One region of the Leptothermofonsia sp. ETS-13 genome, then DNA from elsewhere that is predicted to be linked to it. Evidence: predicted binding sites of a transcription regulator. Region 1 holds the regulator's gene; each other region holds the start of a gene.
The links. Region 1 encodes NtcA, which controls nitrogen genes in cyanobacteria. Its sites were predicted from a motif close to TTTGTANNNNNNNNTACAAA; they were not measured.

Region 1 (5,391 bases):
TCAGGACTGGCCACTTTTGAAACTGGTTAATCCGAAAAAGGCTTCTGTATTACAGGACATTGAACTGAGAGGCATTGGACAAGGATCGAGGTACACTTAACGTACCTATCTCACCACAAAACCTATCTCACCACAAAGATGTAAAGTTCAGGTGAAGGAGCTCCGGATTCTAACTATGGAGTATTCCGCATTAGATTCCGATATCCAACACAGCATTTTAGTCGGCAAATGGTGGAATAGGGTTCCTTGATTTAAAGCGATCGCTAAAAACCGTGGCTGTAACCTTATCTGCTTCCCATACCTTTTCTACCGAACCCAATACCCAATTAACCTCTTCCTACCAGGGCTGGCCTGGATTGATTGAGGCTTATCGGCAATACTTGCCTGTAACTGAGCAAACTCCAGTCATTACTCTTCGTGAAGGTAACACGCCCTTGATCCCAGTGCCGGCGATCTCCGAAATCGTTGGCAAACAGGTGCAAGTCCTGGTCAAGTTTGATGGGTTGAACCCAACTGGCAGTTTCAAAGACCGGGGTATGACCCTGGCGCTCTCGAAAGCCAAAGAAGCTGGAGCACAGGCGGTAATCTGTGCCAGTACAGGTAATACCTCTGCTTCTGCCGCTGCCTATGCGGGGCGAGGAGGAATGCGGGCTTTTGTGCTGATCCCTGATGGCTATGTTGCGATGGGCAAATTGGCCCAGGCATTACTTTACGGAGCTGAGGTGCTGGCAATTCAAGGCAATTTTGATCGAGCGCTTGAAATTGTGCGGGAAATATCGGCCAGTTATCCGGTCACTCTAGTCAACTCGGTCAATCCTTACCGGTTAGAAGGACAAAAGACTGCAGCATTTGAGGTGGTCGATGTATTGGGAGATGCGCCCGATTGGCTGTGCATTCCCGTTGGCAACGCTGGAAATATTACCGCCTACTGGATGGGGTTTTGTGAGTATCACCAGCATCAACTTTGTAGCAAGCTTCCCCGCATGATGGGCTTTCAGGCCGCAGGAGCAGCCCCCCTGATTTCGGGCAAAGCGGTGGAACACCCAGAGACGCTGGCAACCGCCATCCGAATTGGTAATCCTGCCAATTGGGAACGGGCGATCGCCGTCCAGGAAGCCAGCCAGGGCACCTTTAATGCCGTTACTGATGACGAGATCCTGAATGCCTACCGTCTTCTGGCGTCCCGTGAAGGGATCTTCTGTGAACCTGCCAGCGCGGCTTCCGTAGCCGGACTCCTCAAAGTCAAAGACCAGGTTCCGCCCGGTGCCACTGTGGTTTGTGTCCTCACCGGAAACGGGTTGAAGGACCCCGATTGTGCCATCAAACACAGCAGCAGCCAGTTCAAACAGGGCATCGAACCCAGCTTGAAATCTGTTGCCCAGGCAATGGGATTTTAGAGGAGTTGTTAGTTGTTGGTTATTCGTTGTTAGTGAAGCGAGGAGAGAGGGGGAAGGGAGTGCCAGGGTAACGGGATAATAGAGCGAGGTTTCTTGACTCCATCACTTCCCCACTCCATCACTTCCCCCACTCCATTACTCCCTCACCCATCCACTCATCCACTCATCCACCCATCTACTCCTTTCGCCCTTCCGTCATTCCCATAATCTCGTAGCCTGCATCAACGTAGACGATTTGTCCGGTGATGCCACTTGCAAGGTCACTACAGAGAAAGGCAGCGGTGTTGCCCACTTCAAGCTGGGTAACAGTTCGCCGGAGGGGGGCGACGGTTTCAACATGGTGGATCATGTCCAGGATGCCGCCGACTGCCGAGGATGCTAAGGTACGAATGGGACCAGCAGAAATGGCGTTGACCCGAATGTTTTGGGGACCTAATTCAGAGGCGAGATAGCGTACATTCATCTCCAGAGCAGCCTTGGCAATTCCCATCACGTTGTAATTGGGAATTACTTTCACTCCCCCCAGGTAGGTCAGGGTAAGAACGCTGCCCCCTTCGGTCATTAGGGGGTTGGGCGGCAGCGCACAGCTTAATTAATGAGTAGGCACTAATATCCAGGGCAGCCGCAAATCCTTCTCGTGAAGTGTTTACAAAACTACCAGATAAATCTTCTTTATTGGCGAAGGCTAAACAGTGAATCAAGATATCCAACCGACCCCATTTGTCTTTGACTGCATCGAAGGTAGCTTGAATTTGAGCATCATGTTGAACGTTACAGGGAAGAAATAGGGATGGTTGAACGGGTTCTACCAGTTCAGCAAGTTTTTTGACGCGGCGTTCTTCATCGGGCAGGTAGGTAACTCCAATATTTGCCCCTGCTTTGTGGAGTTGTTGGGCAATGCCCCAGGCAATTGAACGATTGTTGGCAATGCCAGTCACCAGGGCATTTTTTCCAGTCAAATTCAACATAACTCTCTATCTTTAAGAGCAACTACTTAGGACTGCTTTATGAGAATACTCAAAGATGGAAACGGGTAGCACCTATTTTTATCAGTCCGTTCAATCATTCTGTTCCAATAATCGTGATTTCGAATAAATTGCAGGTAAGCAAATCGATTCACTCTAGCTAATATAGTCTTAAACTGCTGGAAATCGTGATTTAAGCAGTGATTGAGCAGGCTAAACCTGGGTTATGGAATCGGTTAGTCAAGGGTTATAGCCAACCAATATGTAACATCAGGCACAAAAACGTGCGGTTGAGTAAGTTTAAGTGTCCTAAGTTACAGATCTTTTAATGAGTTCACTTAACTTAGGGATTTCACCTGTTAGTTAGCTGGGCAATTCTTTGGGCACCAGGTAGGGGATATGGTAGTAACGCAAGATAAACCACTCGCATCTGTGTTCCGTCAGATGGGGGGTGGAGCATTTCCACCCATTGTTGAAACCTTTGAGCGGGGCAAAACAATCTTCTTTCCGGGTGACCCGGCAGAACGTGTCTACTTTCTTCTTAAAGGAGCAGTCAAGCTGTCCAGGGTCTATGAGGCTGGGGAAGAAATTACCGTTGCGCTGCTACGGGAGAATAGCGTGTTTGGGGTTCTTTCCTTAATCACTGGGCACAAGTCCGATCGCTTCTATCACGCAGTAGCCTTTACACCAGTTGAGTTGCTTTCGGTTCCCATTGAACAGGTGGAAAAGGCGTTAAAGGATAACCCGGACCTGTCGATGGTACTGCTGCGAGGCTTATCATCCCGGATTTTGCAGACTGAGATGATGATTGAAACTCTGGCACACCGGGATATGGGTTCCCGATTGGTGAGTTTTTTGCTGATTCTCTGTCGTGATTTTGGTGTGCCCAGCAATGATGGCATCACCATTGACCTGAAGTTGTCCCATCAGGCGATCGCAGAGGCAATTGGCTCTACTCGTGTCACGGTAACCCGTCTTTTGGGGGATCTGCGCCAGGATAAGATGATTTCCATTCACAAGAAAAAGATTACCGTCCACAATCCGGTCACTTTGAGCCAACAATTTACCTGATCAGCAACACCCACTGGTAGAAACATTGAGGTAGGCTGTAGTTGAGTTCGCTGTGATTGCGTTTGCTTTGGTGTGCTTGTGCAGGCGTGGCCGGGAGTGCAGGGCGCTTTGGAGTGTGAATGTCCACCGGATATATTTTGATTCTGGCAGTGCTGGTGCTGGGGGGGGTCATTGCCACGGTGGGCGATCGCCTGGGAACCCGCGTTGGCAAAGCTCGCCTCAGCCTGTTTAATCTCCGTCCCCGTAAAACTGCGACGCTCGTCACCATTCTTACCGGCACTGTGATCTCGGCTTCCACTCTGGGGGTTTTGTTTGCCACCAGTGAGTACCTGCGCAAATGGTTGTTTGAAATTGACTCGCTGCAGGAAACCATCAGGCGAACTCGGCGGGATCTATACCAAACGCAGATTCAGAAAAACCAGGCTGAGGAGGAACTAGCAAAAGCGCGGGCTGATCGGGTATTGGCGCAGAAGCAACTGGCGGGCAGCAGAGAACAGCTCACGGGAGCACAGCAACAACTTACTGAAGCAGACCGGGCGCTCAGGGGGGCGATCGCAGAACGTACCCGAGCCCGGGCGGAAACCGTTCGCGCTGAAGCAGAATTAAATCGGATTCAGAACCAACTGCGGGCTGAGATTCGCCAGCTGCAAGTAGAAAAGAATCGGCTTATTGCCCAAAGAGACGCAGAAATCAGGGACAAGGAAGCTCAAGTCAAGAAACTGGAAGCCCAGCAAGCCTTCCTGGCCAGAGAAATTCAAGAATTAGAACTAGAGCGTCAGGGTCTACGCCAGGGCAATGTGGCAATTCAGCGCGGCCAGATTCTGGCTTCCGCGGTTGTGCGGATTCCATCAACTTCAACAGCGAAACAGGCCGTTGATCAGCTCTTAACCGAAGCCAATCGGACGGCGATCCGATTGACACGGCCCGGCACCAGCGGACAGATCATCCAAATTACCAGACCAGAGGTGGAACAGTTGATCAGTCGGATTGACGACGGAAAAGACTATGTAGTCAGAATCTTTTCGGCTGCCAACTACCTGGTGGGCGAAACCCCCATCCAAGTTTTTGCAGACGCAGTGCCCAATCGGTCTATCTTTCTGGCAGGCGATGTGGTGGCCGCCACTACCATCGATCCCTCCCGGATGACGGATGAGCAGATTCAACAGCGCATTAATTTGCTAATTGCCGCCGCTAATTTTCGGGCTCGCAGCCTAGGAATTTTGACCGATTCTGTTGAAATTGGTCGAATTCAGGATGTGATTATCTTTATCAGCCAACTGAAGCAATATAACCAGATGGTGGATTTGAAAGCTGTTGCAGCGGAGGTCACTAACGTTTCTGGCCCCCTCAAAATTGATTTATTGGCAACGCAGGATGGCAAGGTCTTGTTTAGAACAAATCATCCAGATACAGGTACCGTTAATTAAGAGTCGTGAACCTGTTTGATACATTTTGGTCCCATGTACCCTAGTTCTCACCCAACGTCTGATCAGCCTGTTATTCTGGGATTCGACCCTGGTCGCCGCAAGTGCGGTCTAGCGGTTATGGGAGTTGACCGCACATTACGTTATCACGAGGTTGTGGTTACAGAGTCGGCGATCGCTACCATCCAAACTCTACGACAGCAGTTTCCAATCTCGATAGTCGTTATGGGTGACCAAACCACCGCCAAGGATTGGAAGCAGCGGCTAACGACTGAGCTTGAAGACCCGCTGCGCGTTGTGTTAGTGGATGAGCGCCATAGCAGCCTGGAAGCGCGCGATCGCTACTGGAAAATGTATCCCCCAAAAGGCATTTACCGTCTGATCCCCAAGGCACTACGTCGCATTCCCCGTCCAATCGACGACATTGTCGCTATCTTGCTGATTGAACGCTACTTAGAGCGCCTGGTTCATTAGCTCAGGATCATGGATATAGCTGTCGCCAGGTTGCTTAGGACACTGGATTTAAGGGGATGA
Region 2 (5,391 bases), 500 kb from region 1:
CTGCGGCATTACTACCCCCACTTCAGCTTTAAGGATGTGCGGGGCAATCTCAACACTCGCCTTTCCAAGCTCGATGCTGGGGAGTACGACGCACTCATTTTGGCCGTTGCGGGTTTGCAGCGGCTCGGTATGGGCGATCGCATTCATCAGGTGATTCCAGCGGAAATCTCCCTCCACGCAGTAGGTCAGGGAGCACTGGGAATTGAGTGTCGCGCCGACGATACAGAAGTGTTAGACCTGCTAAAGGCATTGGAGCATCTCCCTACCGCCTACCGTTGCTATGCAGAAAGAGCCTTCCTGCGGGAGTTGGAGGGAGGGTGCCAGGTACCCATTGGCGTGAATACCGTTTTAGATGGAGATAATCTCACGCTGTCAGGAATTGTGGCAAGCTTGGATGGGCAAAAGCTGGTAAAAGACACCATCACTGGCCCCATGACTGATGCTGAACGGCTTGGTACCGAACTTGCCCAGCGTCTCCGCCAGCAAGGAGCGCAAGCGATTTTGGACGAAATCCTGGCAACCATCCAGAGAGGGTAGTAGAGTTCTAAATCAGGAATTACCCCGGAATACTTCCTCTTTGCGCTGATATAAAGCGTTGATAAAGGTTCAGGATTACCCAAAAAGTTAACAAACTTGAGCCAGAATACCTGAGTGGGTTGTCCACTTTGGCAAGCTGGCTCTATTTGTTGTGCCCGTGTCATCTGCAACTACCCCTACCCTTCTCACCTCATAAGCAGCTCCACCCAATTAATTATCAGAAGAAAGAATGGGGGCTGCGCCCCCAGGCAGGGGGTTCCACCCCCTCCACCCCCAAATCTATCTTCAATTTAATTTTGTCCAGTTACTTACCTCACACCTTACTAATACCGATTTAAATGATGAACCTTGCACATCACCCCACCGCCTTCGGCACCTCCCCTTGGCAAGGGGAGGTCAGGAGGGGGTCGGATTTGCACTGTTTTCAAATCAAATTGGTATAACAACTAACAATCAACAATTAACAACTCCTATGAATATTGCCTATTTAGTGAATCAATATCCTAAGGTCAGCCACAGCTTTATTCGTCGGGAAATTCTTGCAGTTGAAGCAGAGGGAGTGAGGGTTTCTCGTTTTTCCATCCGATCGCTGGATGCAGAACTGGTGGATGACGCAGACAAACAGGAATTTGAGAAAACTCGCTTTGTCCTGAAGGTGGGAGCGATCGGTTTACTGACTCACCTGGTGCGTGTTGCTCTGTTCAAACCCCGGCAGTTTTTGAATGCAGCTCGCCTTACCTTTAAAGTTGGCTGGAAATCAGAACGAGGGCTGGTGATCCATCTGGCCTACCTGGCAGAAGCCTGTGTGCTGCTGAACTGGTTTTCTGAAGCAGAGATTGACCACGTTCACGCCCACTTTGGTACGAACTCCACAACGGTTGCCATGTTGTGTCAGGCTTTAGGAGGCCCTTCCTACAGCTTTACAGTGCATGGCCCGGAGGAATTTGATAAGCCAGCGGCGATCGCCCTCTCCGAAAAAATTCAGCGGGCGGCTTTTGTGGTGGCGGTTTGTTCCTTCGGCAAGAGCCAACTCTTCCGCTGGTGCACCTATCACCAATGGGCAAAGATTCATGTCGTTCACTGCGGAGTAGATAGTGCCTTTCTAACCCAGCCCTATGTTTCTCTTCCAGCCCAGCCTCAGTTCGTTTGTGTAGCCCGTCTGAGCGAGCAGAAGGGGCATCTTACTTTGATTGAGGCGGCCAGTCAGCTTGCAGCAAAAGGGTTCAAGTTCAAGCTTGTTCTGGTTGGGGATGGACCGCTCCGTCAACAAATTGAAACGATGATTTCCCAACTGGGGTTGAAAGACCATGTAGAGATAACAGGCTGGGCAACCAACGCCGAAGTTCAGCAGCAAATCTTGAAGGCCCAGGTAATGGTACTACCCAGCTTCGCTGAGGGTTTGCCAGTGGGCATTATGGAAGCGCTTGCCCTGGGTCGTCCCGTGATCAGCACTTACATTGCCGGAATTCCAGAACTGGTTGAATCGGGTCAGTGTGGCTGGTTAGTTCCCTCTGGCTCTTCCGAAGCTCTGGCAGAGGCGATGCGCATAGCAATGCAAACCCCTCTGGAAACATTGGAACGCATGGGCAAGGAAGGCGCTCGCCGGGTCGCTCTGCATCATAACGTGCAGACGGAAGCCCAGAAGCTGGTTGAATGGTTTCAAAAGTTGGATAGTCCTTTTGGGAAAGGATGAAGAATCATCAACAGGACTTACGCATTTTGCCAAAACCTCGGAAGTTAGCGCCGATGTTGGCCATGAGCTAAAAAAGGGAGTTAGGAAAGAGCCTTCCCCCAAGGCAACTCCTTCAATCCGAGCAGATTGTTATGGTCTCCTATAGCGATCCTTCTTGTGAAATTTGAACGGGGTGCAGGGTGGAGCCCCTGCGTCGGGGTTTCGCCCTCACCCCCCTTGTTCACAAATAATTTGTGAACGCTAAGGATCATGGATTTAATAACACCGCATTCTTTGAGTGAACTGACCTCTCCCCCTTCCCCTCTCCGAGTCGGCTTTTCATTCAGCACGTTCAATCAAGAAATCTGAAATAGCAGTCCTAAATCAGTCGTGAGATTGAGAGGCTTTGTGAGAAAGGATTCCTGCAAAGTCCTTTCTCACAATCTAAATAGGATCGCTAAGTAGGTAGTCATAATTAATTTGTAAAGGGGAGGAGTGGGGGGCTGCGCCCCAGACATTTCACCCCCTCCACCCCCAAAACTATCCTTAATTTAAATTTAATTGCGCCCAGCTACTTATAGCAGTCCTAAATGATTCGTGAAATGAAAGGGCCCTGTGAAAAGGGATTCCGGCGGAATCCCTTTTCACAATCCAGATAGCAGCGCCATATCGAAAAATTTAACAACTTTTTAAGACTTATCAAATCTATTTGTAACCTTTGACCCATTATTCTTTGAGCCTTTCCAGGCGAGCAAACTATTTCAAATTGAAGGAATCATTTATAGCCTTGATCCCTAACAGGATTTCATAAAAATCATAGGGTTTCTATCCAAAAATTCATTGCCAACCCGCATAAATACCGACATAATGGAAGTTCAACTTTGGCGACTGTTCCACGCATAAATTGCGTTCATTTAGTTAATTCTGATACTTTTTGTCACTTTTAATTTCGAATTGTAAAGAGCTCTGATGAAAACCCTGCAAAACTTAGTTGATACGAAAATGTTTAGTACTCACGTTGTTGATGCCGCTACGGTAATTGAAGTTTGCTGCCCTAATTGTGGCAGTTGTGCTGAACGCCACCACCTTGAGTCGGAGCACTTGATTAGAACTCAATGTCCGACCTGCGATTATTTAATGATTACCTGCTCTCAGACAGGTAAGGTGATTGAAGCCTATGCTCCCGGCATCTTCGCCCGCTAGTACAACAACGCCCGCTGGTACAACAAAAAAGTTTTGTTGGGGGTGCAGGGGTTCCACCCCTGCTTGGGGGGCTCTGCCTCCAAATCCTCATGTTGCAAAATCTAGTGTTTGCAATGCTAGTAATTTGAGAGAAGTGATGGGTGTTTGAATATTCTCCATTCCCTACACCCCACTCGGCACATCCTGTGAGATGGCGGAAGCACGCAACTGACCACAGGCTGCATCTGCTTGCAGCCCACGGGAACGGCGAACGCTGACTGCAATATGGTGAGCCTTCAAAGCATCAACAAACGATTGGATTCGGCGGCTATCTGGGCGTTTGTAGTCTACTTCCTGAATTGGGTTGTAGGGGATCAGGTTGACGTGGCTTTGAAAGCCGCGCAAATGGTTTGCCAGTTCGATCGCGTGCTCCGGGCAGTCATTCAATCCGGCCAGCAGAATGTATTCAAAGGTCACCCGACGCCCCGTGATCTGAACGTACTCCCGGCATTCATTCAGCAGGGTTTCTAGCGGGTAGCGTCGAGCCGAGGGAATGAGCTGTTCCCGCAATTTTTGATTAGAAGCGTGCAGGCTGACCGCCAGAGTTACCTGGAGCTGGTGTTCTGCCAGGCGGCGAATATGTCCAGGAATGCCAACGGTTGAAAGGGTGATCAGGCGTTGGCCAATCCCCACGTCCTGATTCAAACATCTGACCGCTGCCAGAACATTGTCGGTATTGAGCAGGGGTTCGCCCATACCCATGAACACAATGTTGCTGACGCGCTGCTGAAAATCTTCCTGTACTGTCAGCACCTGATCCACAATTTCATGGGTTGCCAGGTTACGCAGAAATCCGCCTTTGCCCGTCGCGCAAAAGTCACAGGCCATGGGGCAACCCACCTGGGAAGAGACACAAACAGTGAGGCGGGAGAGGGTGTGGGGTGCGGGGTGGGAAGAGTAGGAGGGAATGCCAACGGTTTCAATAATCTGACCATCGGAAAGCTGCAGGAGAAATTTGACAGTGCCATCTGGGGCAGGAGCGCGGTGGTGGATGGTGGAGCGTCCAATCTGGACTTCAGCCAGTTCCGCCCGCCACTGCTTGGGAAAGACGGAAATTTCAGACAGCGATCGCGCCCCTTTCTGGTAGAGCCACTCGTGGAGTTGCTTGCCGCGATAGGCGGGTTGCCCCTGTTGCTGAACCCAATCCGTCAGTTCAGCCAGGGATTGACCCAGCAGGGGGCTTACCGAAGCGGCCAGATTGGGTGAGGAAGTTGTAATAGAAGACATGGGGGGCGATCGCAATCATTTAATTTATTCGCAACTTCCATCTTAAAGACTTTCGACTCTCCTGAGAGTTTGGTGAAAGCGACGCTTATCACCAAAACAAAATCAACAGTCCAGGGGTTTTAAGTAGGTAGTCATAACTAATTTGTAAAGGGGGAAGTGGGAGCTGCGGCCCCAGGCAGAGGGTTTCACCCCCTCCACTTCCAAAATTATCCTTAATTTAATTTAATTGCGCCTGGCTACTTATTTGAGATGAAAGAGTAACTTGCGCTACTCTTTCACCGGCAAGCCAGGAGAACCAAACTTTCTACAAGCTGTCGGAATCTGCATATTTCCCCCCGCAGAAGACATAAATTAAAAGCAGGATCGGGGCTTATTTTTAACGAGGAGGCTATGAATGTTTCCGCATTTCAAGTCATGGCTGCGCCTCACGCTGGCTCTTGCCTTTGCCCCGTCCCTGGCTGGCTCTCTGCCCCTGGCCGTCGCCCAAACAACAGCCCTTCCAATCCCTGAAGATCTCCGTAAGGTGTGTAATTTATTGACCAGACGGAAGTCAGAAAAGGGAGAACTGCTTGTTTTTGTGATTGAATCCAATATCAAACCGTGTGAGCAGACACTGGCCCATTACCGGCAGTCGAAGAACCGCGATCGCTCCATTGAGCGGCAGATTCTCTGGGATCTGGCAAAAACCTATCGCTGGCTTGGTAGGGACAGTC
Region 3 (5,391 bases), 2.5 Mb from region 1:
AATCCCGTACCGACTGCTGTGCCCCCGATCGCCAGCTCATAAATTCCCGGCAGCGTACTACGAACCATTGCAAGGGTTTGGTCAATCTGAGCCACCCAACCTGAAATGACCTGCCCCAGAGTGATTGGAGTGGCATCCTGCAAATGTGTTCTGCCAACCATAATGACATCGGCATAGGCTTTTGATTTTGCATCCAGGACATTGCGCAAATCAGTGATAATGGGAATCAATCTATTCTCCAGTTGTTCAACAGTCGCAATGTGCATTGCCGTTGGAAAGGTGTCATTGGATGATTGACTGCGGTTGACATCATCATTTGGATGAATGGGTTGCTTTGACCCCACTACCCCCCCTGCCAGTTGAATAGCACGATTCGAGATCACCTCGTTTGCATTCATGTTGGTTTGCGTTCCCGAACCCGTTTGAAACACAACCAGGGGAAACTCGCTGTCCCACTTGCCCGCGATCACTTCATCAGCCGCCTGTACAATCAGGTTGACTTTTTCGGGAGGCAACTGACCCAGTTCACCGTTGGCGATCGCTGCACACTTTTTCAAGATTCCCAACGCACGAATTACAGGCCGTCCCCAGCCAAAACGTTCAGTTCCAATCGCAAAATGCAAGAGCGATCGCTGGGTTTGTGCTCCCCACAGGCGATCATTGGGAACTTCCACCGGCCCCATGCTATCAGTTTCGATCCGGACTTCCGCTATTGGTTCACGGGTTGACATTGGAGGCGATTGTCTAATGGTTGCTGCCCCATCCTAACCTGTACATCTACCCATCCACTCCCATCCAGCTTCACTTTTTCCCTTCAACTGGCTGGATAAACTTTGTATTTGCCCGTACCAGACAAATCTGCTCCTTTGTACCTACGTTCACCTTAAGCCAGGGTTTATTACGTGAGTCAAACATCAGCGCAAACCCTGCTGGGAAAGTATTAGAGGTTAAAACGGTCGCTTTCTTGAAACGTCGGACGACAGGCCACTGGTCAATCGTTGCAGGGGGTAGTTTGGCGGCAGGATCGTACCAGTTGGCGGGCATGGCAGGAGACCAACGACAATTGACCCCACGGGGATCGGGGTCAACAACGACCCAAAATCGATGCCCCGTGCGAACAACATAATCCCCACTGGCATTAGGTTTGGGTAAACTACTGGCGGCAACGGCAAGGGCAGGAATTAGAGAAAGAGCGAGAACAGGGAGTAATTTCTGTAACATGGAGAATGATTTTTCCGCGAATCCGGTGAGTATATCCTGGTAATTTATTCTGAAATACTTTGCTACTGTTCTGCTTGAACAACAGCACTTAGCGAATCTGATCAGGTGATTTCTGCCAGATCCAGACCCCCGACTTTCTAGTGGACGATGGCATCAGTCCAGTAACCATTGGGTTGGGGAGTGGGGAGTCGGAGGGAACCAGAATAGTATCCGTATTCCCACCGTGCTGTACTAGTAGTCTGTCAGGATAGATTTGAGGGATAACTCAAATCTACAAAACCCAATTCTCAGGTGTTTTGAGGATTTTCAACCCATCAAAACAGTCTTGACAGACCACTAGTCAGATTGACCTGAGATTGACTAGTTCAATCAAAAAGTCGGGGATCTTGTCTCCGGACAGAGGTAGTGAAACTACTTCTGATTGTTTGAGATTTTCCAGACGCATCCCCGGTATTTTCCTGTGATTTCAATCTTGCGCACTTCTGTAGGCTTGACGACAACAGCAGGTGATTTTTTCCAAATGCTTCCCCGGTACTTTCCAGAAATCTCAATTATTTTGGCTGGGGGATCTGTTGCTGGAGGAAGGATGGGCTGATAGCTTGCCCCCCGGTAGACTAGGGGGTAATCTTTGCCCACTTGAGGGGTTGCCGTGCTATCTGAATGTTCTGAAGAGCTTGTTGTGACTAGATCCTCAGATTCCTGGAGTAAGCTCCCAATCTGGTTTCGCTTCATCAGCCACCAGATGGTCATCCATCCAAGTACCAGTAGCAAAAGCAGAACCTGCCAGGGTGCTAACACCAGTCCAAAAAACAGTAGAAAGGCAGCGACGATCGCAATCAACAGACCTGCCAAAGTGGGAAGAGCATCCATCAGCTTCGTTAGCCGAAATTGGAAAAGGCAATTATTTAAATTACAAACCCAATGGAAAGATATGGGTCTAATTCTATACCGATTGACCTAAAGTTTTGTTGCGAAGCATCCAGAAGTCCGGATTATAGCTCTACGCAGGTGCGTTAGGACATTGGAATTAGAGAGGGAGTGGGGTCTTCGGCCCCAGCCAGGGGTTCCACCCCTGCACCCTGTCCTAACCACAATGACTACCGCTATAATTCCTCCATCTAAAAAATCTTGCACCACCGGTGGCAAACCCAAGATTGGGGTCCAGGGCAATTCGGGAACCTGTGCGATCGACATGATAGATCCAGGATTGCCGCCGCACCTGGACAACCACCTCCCAGCCCTCAATGGGTCGATACTCTCGCGTGCAAATTTCACCGAAGTTAAAAATGCAGGGATTGCCAAAGGTTTTAGGGGTTGCCTGGGTAATTTGCAGATAGGAAACCGGCAGCCCCGAACGGCGAGAGGCATCCTGTAATACGACTTGCTCTACGGCATAGGGTAAATTAGCGCTGCTTCCTCCAAGCCCCGGATCCAGCACTACCTGGTAATTGGAGCGACTAACGTGATACCTCCAGGATTCTCCCCCTACCTGTACCATCACTTCCCAGCCCTCCACCGGGTTGTATTCCTTTGTGCAAATTTTACCAAAGTTAAACTCGCAGGGGTTGCCAAAGGTTCTGGGAGTGACGCGAGTGATTTGCACCGCGTTGACTGGTAAGCCTGCTCTCCGAGACGCATCCCTTAGAACCGCGTTACGTGCCGGGATGGGAAGATTGACTGTTGAGCCACCACTGTTGGGATCGATGGCGATACGGGAACCAGTGCGATCGACATGGTAAGTCCAGGATTGGTTTCCTCCCCGAACAACAATTTCCCACCCTCGAATGGGACGGTACTCGTAGGTACAAACTTCACCAAAGTTGAATTGACAGAGGTTGCTAAACGTCCTTGGTGTTGCCTGAACAATTCTCAACCGGCCTACCGGGATGCCCGATCGCCGGGACGCATCCCGCAACACAGCCTGAGAAATTGATCCAGACAGGCCCCGATGGCGCAACTCTTGAGTAGGAATGCCTTGGCTGATTTGAGCAGGCCATTCCAGCCTGCGGGCGTTTGCAGATTGGGTTTGGGTAAGTTCTAAACCACCGGAGAGGAAACTTGCAAACGCAAGAATAAGAACCGCTTTCTTAGAAAGATGAATGGTACCAGAGGTTTTAAGTAAATCAATCATTGGTTTCATGGGTTTCTTTTTTTGTCAACAGGTACTATCACAACTGATTCATAATTGATGCGAGCGATCCAGGGTCGCTACATTAAGCATGACGATAAGAAGAATACCTGAAGTTCCTGAAACCCTGATTGGTTACAGTTTTTGTAACAAGCAAGGTCAAAATGAAACGCATCCCAGTTTTGTCATTTTGATTGGGTGAAACACGCTTGTGTGAAGCTGAGTAAAGAGAAACGGAACCTATATTCTGGGTATATATACTGAAGTGGATGGATTAGCGATCTTTCTTGAAATTTGAATGGGGTGCAGGGGTTCCCCCCTGCGTGGGGGCTTCGTCCCCCTTGTTCACAAACTATTTGTGAACGCTATAGTACCTGCCAAGGTAATAGTACCTGCCAGGGAATAGTACCTGCTAGGGTAATAGTCATCCGCAGACTTTATCTTTCACAATCAGGGGCAGTCTTACTAGCAGCGTAAGTCAGCAATCATAAAGGGTGTCAGGTTCTAGTGTTGCAAACACTAAATTTTGCAACATGGGGGTTGGGAGACTTCGCCCCCAAGCAAGGGTTCCACTCCCAAACCCCCAACAACACTTTCGTTTTGCTGTACCATAGCGGTCCTAATTCAGTTGTGAGCTGGAGAGGCTTTGTGAGAAGGAGTTCCTGCGGAACTCCTTCTCACAATCCAAATAGGATTGCTATAGATGTCGCGAATGGTAGCCAGTTTACGCCAGGTTCTACTTGTTTAACGATTCCAGGCGCTTCGATTCTGATTGAATCGTCGGTTAAGTTGCTCCTTTGGTAATTCCCATGAAAGTTACACTTCGTATTCTTAGTGCATTATTGATTGCAGCCGCATTTACAGAAGTTATGCAGGCTCAGGCTCAAATTACTGGAGCCGGAGATGGTGCCCGAACCCAAGTCCATCAGAGTGGCAACACCTTTGATATCACGGGTGGCACACGAGCCGGAGCAAACTTATTCCATAGCTTCCAGCAATTTGGGCTGAATCAGGGGCAAATTGCCAATTTCCTCTCCAACCCTTCCATTCAGAATATTTTGGGACGGGTTACGGGGGGGGAAGCCTCTGTGATCAACGGCCTGGTCAAGGTCACAGGCGGCAACTCCAATCTGTACCTGATGAATCCGGCGGGCATTATTTTTGGAGCAAATGCCAGTTTGAATGTGCCAGGGTCGTTTACGGCGACAACAGCGAATGGGATCGGGTTTGGGTGTGGGGTATCGGGTGGGGAGTGTGGGGGCTGGTTCAATGCTGTTGGTGAGAATCAGTATGCTTCCCTGGTAGGAACTCCCAACACCTTTGCCCTTAGCATGCCGCAACCAGGGGCGATCGCCAATGAAGGGAATTTAGCCGTTGGGCAGGGACAAGCTCTCACTCTCCTGGGTGGCACAGTCATTAATAATGGCCACCTTTCAGCACCGGGAGGGCAGGTGGCGATCGCGGCAGTATCTGGAGAAAGCCTCATCCGCATCAGCCAGTCCGGACAGATGTTGAGTCTGGAAGTCCGTCCCCTTTCAGCCAGCGTCAGCGCTCCAGAGTCCTTTGACAAACCAATCTTCTCCCTTCCGGAATTGTTGACTGGTGGGCAGGGAGGCAATGCAACCGGGATAATTGCGAATCACGATGGCACTGTATCGCTTACAGGTTCAGGCTTGCGGATTACCCCAGAAGCTGGAACTACCGTTGTCGCTGGTCAGGTGGATGTTTCAGCAACAGCTTCTGGACAGGTGGGGGGTGGGGTTCAGGTATTGGGCGATCGCGTCGCGCTCCAAACGGTTACCATCAACGCTTCCGGTGATAGTGGCGGCGGCACCGTCCTGATTGGCGGTGATTACCGGGGGCAGGGCACCGTTCCTAATGCTCAACTCACCTACATCAGTCCAGATTCAACGATTCAGGCCGATGGGATACGACAGGGCAACGGTGGGCGTGTCATTGTTTGGGCAGACAACACGACCCATTTTCACGGCTCCATTACTGCCCGTGGTGGGGCAAAGAGCGGGAATGGCGGGTTGGCCGAG
Region 4 (5,391 bases), 2.0 Mb from region 1:
CCACTCCTGCAACGCGATCGCGACTCCCCGTTTCATTGCTTCGGATAAGTTGTTTTGCCGGGCAAGGGTTTTCAGGTGTTGCAGGGAGGTTTGAAAATCAAGGGATTTAAGGGCCGCGATCGCGTGTAGTTGAACTCCGATATCCTCGTCTGCCAGCAGTTGAGACAGGGGCTCAATTGCCACCAGTTGTCCTAAATGCCCAAGACTGAGGGCGATTGTTTGTTTAATTTTGGGATGAGTGGTGATGGGGTGGGTGGAATTCACCAGGTTGATCAGAATGGCCGCTGCATGAGGTTTAAGGTTCGGGTTTGACCAGCGACCCAGAATCGTCACCATCTCCTGAAACACTTCCACGGGGGTGTGTGATGGGTCTAAGGTGATTAGCGACTGTTGCAGGCATTCCAGAGCTTTTTCAGTTTCAGCCCAGCCCAGTGCCCGGATCGTCTCAATCTGGAGGGGAAGGGGCGTGTGGGGAGAAGTCAGCACCCGGAATAAGCGGTCAATGGCCGCGTCTGTGCCAATTCGTCCAAGGGCGATCGCCGTCTGCTGGCAAACGTCTAAGTTCAAATCCCATAAGCGATCAGACAGGGGGGAAACCAGATCCAGTTCGTTGATCAGATCCGAACGAACTCCTAGACTAGCAACGGCATTTCGCCGGACGATGGCGGCAGGATCGGTGAGCGCTTGTAACAGCAGCGGTGGAATGCGGGGATCATGAAAACTACCCAGGGCATCGATCGCCATTGCCCGAATCCCCGGTTGAGGGTCATTAACCACGCTTAACAGGGGCGCAATCGTTTCGGAGCGGCGAATTTGAGAAAGAGACTGGACTGCCAGAAAGCGAGTATCTTCGTTGGCCAGCAGAGAGGTGAGGGCGCAGATCGCCGAAGCACCTAAATTTGCCAAAGCTTCGGCTGCTATCATACTCAGTTCTTCGTCCTCCGCATTTTGCAAAATGGCAATCAATGCCTGGACGGTGTCAGGGTTATCAAACTCACCCAAAATTCGGGCAGCAAACCAGCGGCTTTCCAGATCCGCTTCGTCATCTTGCAACAAATCAATCAGGGGAGCGATCGCCGCTTCCCCCAATGCCGGAAATACTTTGGCAACATCCCATCGGGCTTGAAAATCGCCCGTTTCCAAAACCATAAGCGCCAGTGCCAGCCCTTGTCTGGTGTCCGCTTCCAACAACGGAACATTGGGTTCTGTCAATAACCACTGCTGCAAAAACTGGCTGAGTCGCAACCAGTCGCCCTGTTGTGCTGCTTTCTGAGCCTGCTCTAAAAAATTTGACATTGTGAATACAGACTCGATGACATTGTGAATACAGACTCAATTAGTTAACCTGCCTAACCTGACAAGAAACAGTCTTCGCCCAAATTTAGCAGAGGTAGGTGACAGGTGACAGGCAAAATTTCAAGCTTCAGTTATCTTCAATGTCTCTAAAGCACCCATTGCCAATCGTCTCGGTTGTCCTAGTTGTCCTAATTATTACTATCTGATACCGTCATTCCATTACTCCTTCTGGCTCCTGGCTTCTTACCCCTCACCTCTCTTTGAACAACGAACAACCCAACCACTCACAACTAACCCTCACCTCACCTCTCGCACCTTACCCCCTCACTTCCCTTGAACCCTGCCCTCTGCACTATCAGTTTTCCGATTCGACCAATTTATGGAGCAACTTAACGATGTCTCTCAATGTTGAACTTTTAGAACAAAGTTTCGAGCAAATCAAACCCGATGCAAACGAGTTTGTATCCACTTTCTACACTACTCTTTTTTGAAAATTATCCCGATGCTGCACTCCTATTTGCCAACACCGACATGGCAGGGCAAAAGAAAAAGTTGCTGAATGCCTTAGTGTTGGTGATTTAGAACCTGCGGAAGCCAGAGGTGCTGACCTCTGCTCTGAAGGGACTGGGAGCACAGCATGTTCAGTACGGAGCATTCCCGAACATTACCCGAACATTACCCACTGGTGGGTATCACCCTGATCAAAACATTTGAATTCTATCTGGGAAAGGACTGGACACCTGAAGTCCAACAAGCCTGGGCTGATGCCTACGATGCTATTGCCGCCCTGATGCTGGAAGGAGCCAGCTACTCAGAAGACACCGTCAAACTAACTCTGTAAAAGGACTAACTCTGTAAAAAGTTTAAAGCAATGGGGGAGCGACTGCTTATCCCATTGAACTCGCTGGCTATCGCACAAAAAACGCACAAAAATCCCTAAAAGGCTTGGAGTAGTGGAGTGGGCGACTGCAAATGCCAGCAGATTCAACGCAATCCCACTAAAAACTGATGCTATCAACAGCAACTTCATGCTTGAACCGCATCAGAATTATGCAAAAACTTCATATTTAGAAATAATTTGTAACGAGAGATACGAATTCAACCGCTCTATCCGCTTACCTTAACTTCAACGACTCACTGAGAGAACAGTTTCAACGGGAAGCGAAATATTTCTTAATCAGTTCGCAGAAACAAGGACCAATACTGACCCGCTCAGCTTTAGAGAAAAAGGGAAATCTATGACGAGCACAGTCCCAGCGGCAGCCAGTCAGAATAAGTTTGAAAAGTTTAAGGCAGAAAAAGATGGTTTAGTTGTTAAGGCAGAACTGGAGCACTTCGCCCAAATTGGTTGGGAAGCGATGGATGAAACCGATCGCGACCATCGCCTCAAATGGATGGGGCTTTTCTTCCGCCAGTCTACCCCTGGCAAGTTCATGCTCCGGATGCGTATTCCCAATGGGGTGCTGACCAGCGGGCAAATGCGAGTTCTGGCAGAAGTGGTGCAGCGATACGGCGAAGACGGCGTGGCAGATATCACTACCCGGCAAAACATTCAGCTACGGGGTGTGCGGATTGAGGATGTGCCGGATATTTTCCGTCGATTTGAAGGGGCCGGGTTGACCAGTATTCAATCTGGGATGGATAACGTCCGCAACATTACTGGCTCTCCCGTAGCAGGCATTGATGCGGATGAGTTGATTGACACCCGTGGTCTGTGCCGTAAAGTGCAGGACATGATTACCAATAACGGGGAGGGAAATCCCTCGTTTACCAACCTGCCGCGCAAATTCAACATTGCGATTGCCGGTTGCCGCGACAACTCTGTCCATGCTGAAATCAACGACATTGCCTTCATTCCCGCCTACAAAAACGGCAACCTGGGCTTCAATGTACTGGTGGGTGGGTTCTTTTCTGCCAAGCGGTGTGAAGCTGCCATTCCCCTCGATGCCTGGGTAAACCCCCGCGATGTGGTCGCTCTGTGCGAAGCAATTCTCATCGTTTACCGCAATCACGGCCTGCGAGCCAATCGTCAGAAAGCTCGTCTTATGTGGTTGATTGACGAGTGGGGCATTGAGAAGTTTCGGGCAGAGGTGGAAAAGCAACTGGGCTTTCCCCTGCAAACCGCCGCCGCCAAGGATGAGATTTTGTGGAATAAACGTGACCACATTGGTGTTCATGCCCAAAAGCAACCGAGTTTGAACTATGTAGGTTTGCACGTCCCCGTCGGTCGCCTCTATGCCCAGGACATGTTTGACCTGGCTAGACTGGCAGAGGTCTATGGCAGTGGTGAACTGCGACTGACGGTTGAGCAAAACGTGATTATTCCCGATGTGCCCGATTCTCGCATTGCCCCATTGCTGAAGGAACCGCTTTTAGAACGGTTCTCGGTTAACCCCAGCCCCCTGGAACGAGCATTAGTCTCCTGCACGGGCAATCAGTTTTGCAACTTCGCCCTGATTGAAACCAAAAATCGCGCCCTTGCCCTGATGCAAGAACTGGATGCGGAACTCTATTGTCCCAATTCTGTGCGGATTCACTGGACGGGTTGCCCCAACTCCTGTGGTCAACCCCAGGTCGCTGACATCGGTTTGATGGGAACCAAAGTCCGCAAGGACGGGCAAACCGTGGAAGGGGTTGATATTTATACGGGTGGCAAGGTCGGCAAACATGCCCAACTTGGCACCTGCACGATGAAAGGGATTCCCTGCGATGACCTGAAGCCCATTCTGCGCCAGATGCTGATCCAGGACTTTGGCGCGAAGGAGCGGGCAGAGATGCCACCAGAGTTGATGGTTCAGCGATCGCAGCTAATTGTTGAAACAACCGATCTCAAGAAGACAAACAGTTCGGCAACAGCTCAAGTCGCCGTGGCTACTCCACCCCCCGTAACTGCCGCCCCGCCACCTGCCGTCTCAGCCCCTCCAGCAACGGTTTGTTTCGCCAACTCTGGCAAGGAAGTTGCTTGCACAGAAGCAGACCTCATCCTGGAAGTAGCGGAGCAATCTGGAGTGGCCATTGAAAGCAGTTGCCGGTCAGGCACCTGTGGCACCTGCAAACACAAACTTCTGGAAGGCAACGTGAAATACGAGGGAGATCCCAATGCTCTCGATGACCAGGAGTGCGCCGAGGGATACATCCTCACCTGTATTGCTCACCCGGTTGGTCGAGTGCTGATTGATGCCTAGTGTTGCAAACACTAAATTTTGCAACATGGGGGTTTGGGGGCTTCGCCCCTAACCAGGGGTTCCACCCCTGCCCCCCAATCAAACTTTCGTTTTGCTGTACTGGTTCGCTGGCACCCGCTTCCACAACCGATGCTCAAGCAGAAATCAACATTTCCATTACTTGAAGATCAGGAAACTTAGTTATGTCACAACTATCGAGACGGAAGTTTATCATCACAGCCAGTGCAACCGCTGCTGGCACTTTGTTCGCCCATGGGTGCAGTTCTCCTCAATCTGCATCAAATGGTTCAAACTCACCTACTGCTGCTCCAGCCGCGAACGTGAGTTCAGCCGATGCACCGGAAGTGACCAGTGCAAAGCTAGGATTTATCGCTCTAACGGATGCGTCGCCCTTGATTATTGCGAAGGAAAAGGGCTTTTTTGCAAAGTATGGCATGAAGGATGTTGAGGTGCTGAAACAGGCTTCCTGGGGGGCCACACGAGATAATATCGTATTGGGTTCTGAGGGGGGTGGAATCGATGGCGCGCACATTCTGACCCCAATGCCCTATTTGATATCAACAGGCAAAGTAACAGATGGCAAAAAAGTGCCAATGTATATCCTGGCAAGATTGAATTTGAATGGTCAGGGAATTCAGCTTTCAAATACTTATCGGGATTTGAAAGTTGATACAGACAGTTCTCCCCTGGAGGATGCTTTTTCAAAAGCCAAAGCTAATAAAGAAGTCAAGGTTGCTATGACCTTTCCAGGAGGCACCCATGATTTGTGGATTCGCTACTGGTTAGCCGCGGGAGGCATTGATCCTGACAAGGATGTCTCAACAATTGTCGTTCCACCGCCACAAATGGTTGCCAATGTTAAAACAGGTACGATGGAAGCTTTCTGCGTTGGAGAGCCATGGCCTCTGCA

Region 2: P4D80_RS13380 (replication restart DNA helicase PriA) is a predicted target of NtcA. The motif match lies at 3,032-3,051, and genes of this name have one in related genera.
Region 3: P4D80_RS02025 (DUF4278 domain-containing protein) is a predicted target of NtcA. The motif match lies at 2,186-2,205, and genes of this name have one in related genera.
Region 4: P4D80_RS24640 (ferredoxin--nitrite reductase) is a predicted target of NtcA. The motif match lies at 2,374-2,393, and genes of this name have one in related genera.

Annotation. Positions count from the first base shown of each region.
Region 1 is NZ_CP120836.1:3,427,202-3,432,592, forward strand. It holds gene thrC (threonine synthase) at 357-1,397, shown strand; gene P4D80_RS15515 (SDR family oxidoreductase) at 1,573-1,914, opposite strand; gene P4D80_RS15520 (SDR family oxidoreductase) at 1,835-2,365, opposite strand; gene ntcA (global nitrogen regulator NtcA) at 2,762-3,433, shown strand; gene P4D80_RS15530 (DUF3084 domain-containing protein) at 3,553-4,860, shown strand; gene P4D80_RS15535 (pre-16S rRNA-processing nuclease YqgF) at 4,894-5,331, shown strand.
Region 2 is NZ_CP120836.1:2,929,363-2,934,753, forward strand. It holds gene hemC (hydroxymethylbilane synthase) at 1-537, shown strand, start outside; gene P4D80_RS13375 (glycosyltransferase) at 1,010-2,230, shown strand; gene P4D80_RS13380 (replication restart DNA helicase PriA) at 3,179-3,412, shown strand; gene rlmN (23S rRNA (adenine(2503)-C(2))-methyltransferase RlmN) at 3,575-4,678, opposite strand; gene P4D80_RS13390 (hypothetical protein) at 5,073-5,391, shown strand, end outside.
Region 3 is NZ_CP120836.1:421,100-426,490, reverse strand. It holds gene fumC (class II fumarate hydratase) at 1-731, opposite strand, end outside; gene P4D80_RS02030 (hypothetical protein) at 802-1,221, opposite strand; gene P4D80_RS02025 (DUF4278 domain-containing protein) at 1,633-2,091, opposite strand; gene P4D80_RS02020 (hypothetical protein) at 2,306-3,361, opposite strand; gene P4D80_RS02015 (filamentous hemagglutinin N-terminal domain-containing protein) at 4,159-5,391, shown strand, end outside.
Region 4 is NZ_CP120836.1:5,412,764-5,418,154, reverse strand. It holds gene P4D80_RS24655 (HEAT repeat domain-containing protein) at 1-1,296, opposite strand, end outside; gene P4D80_RS24650 (hypothetical protein) at 1,744-1,878, shown strand; gene P4D80_RS24645 (globin domain-containing protein) at 1,934-2,137, shown strand; gene P4D80_RS24640 (ferredoxin--nitrite reductase) at 2,535-4,481, shown strand; gene P4D80_RS24635 (CmpA/NrtA family ABC transporter substrate-binding protein) at 4,664-5,391, shown strand, end outside.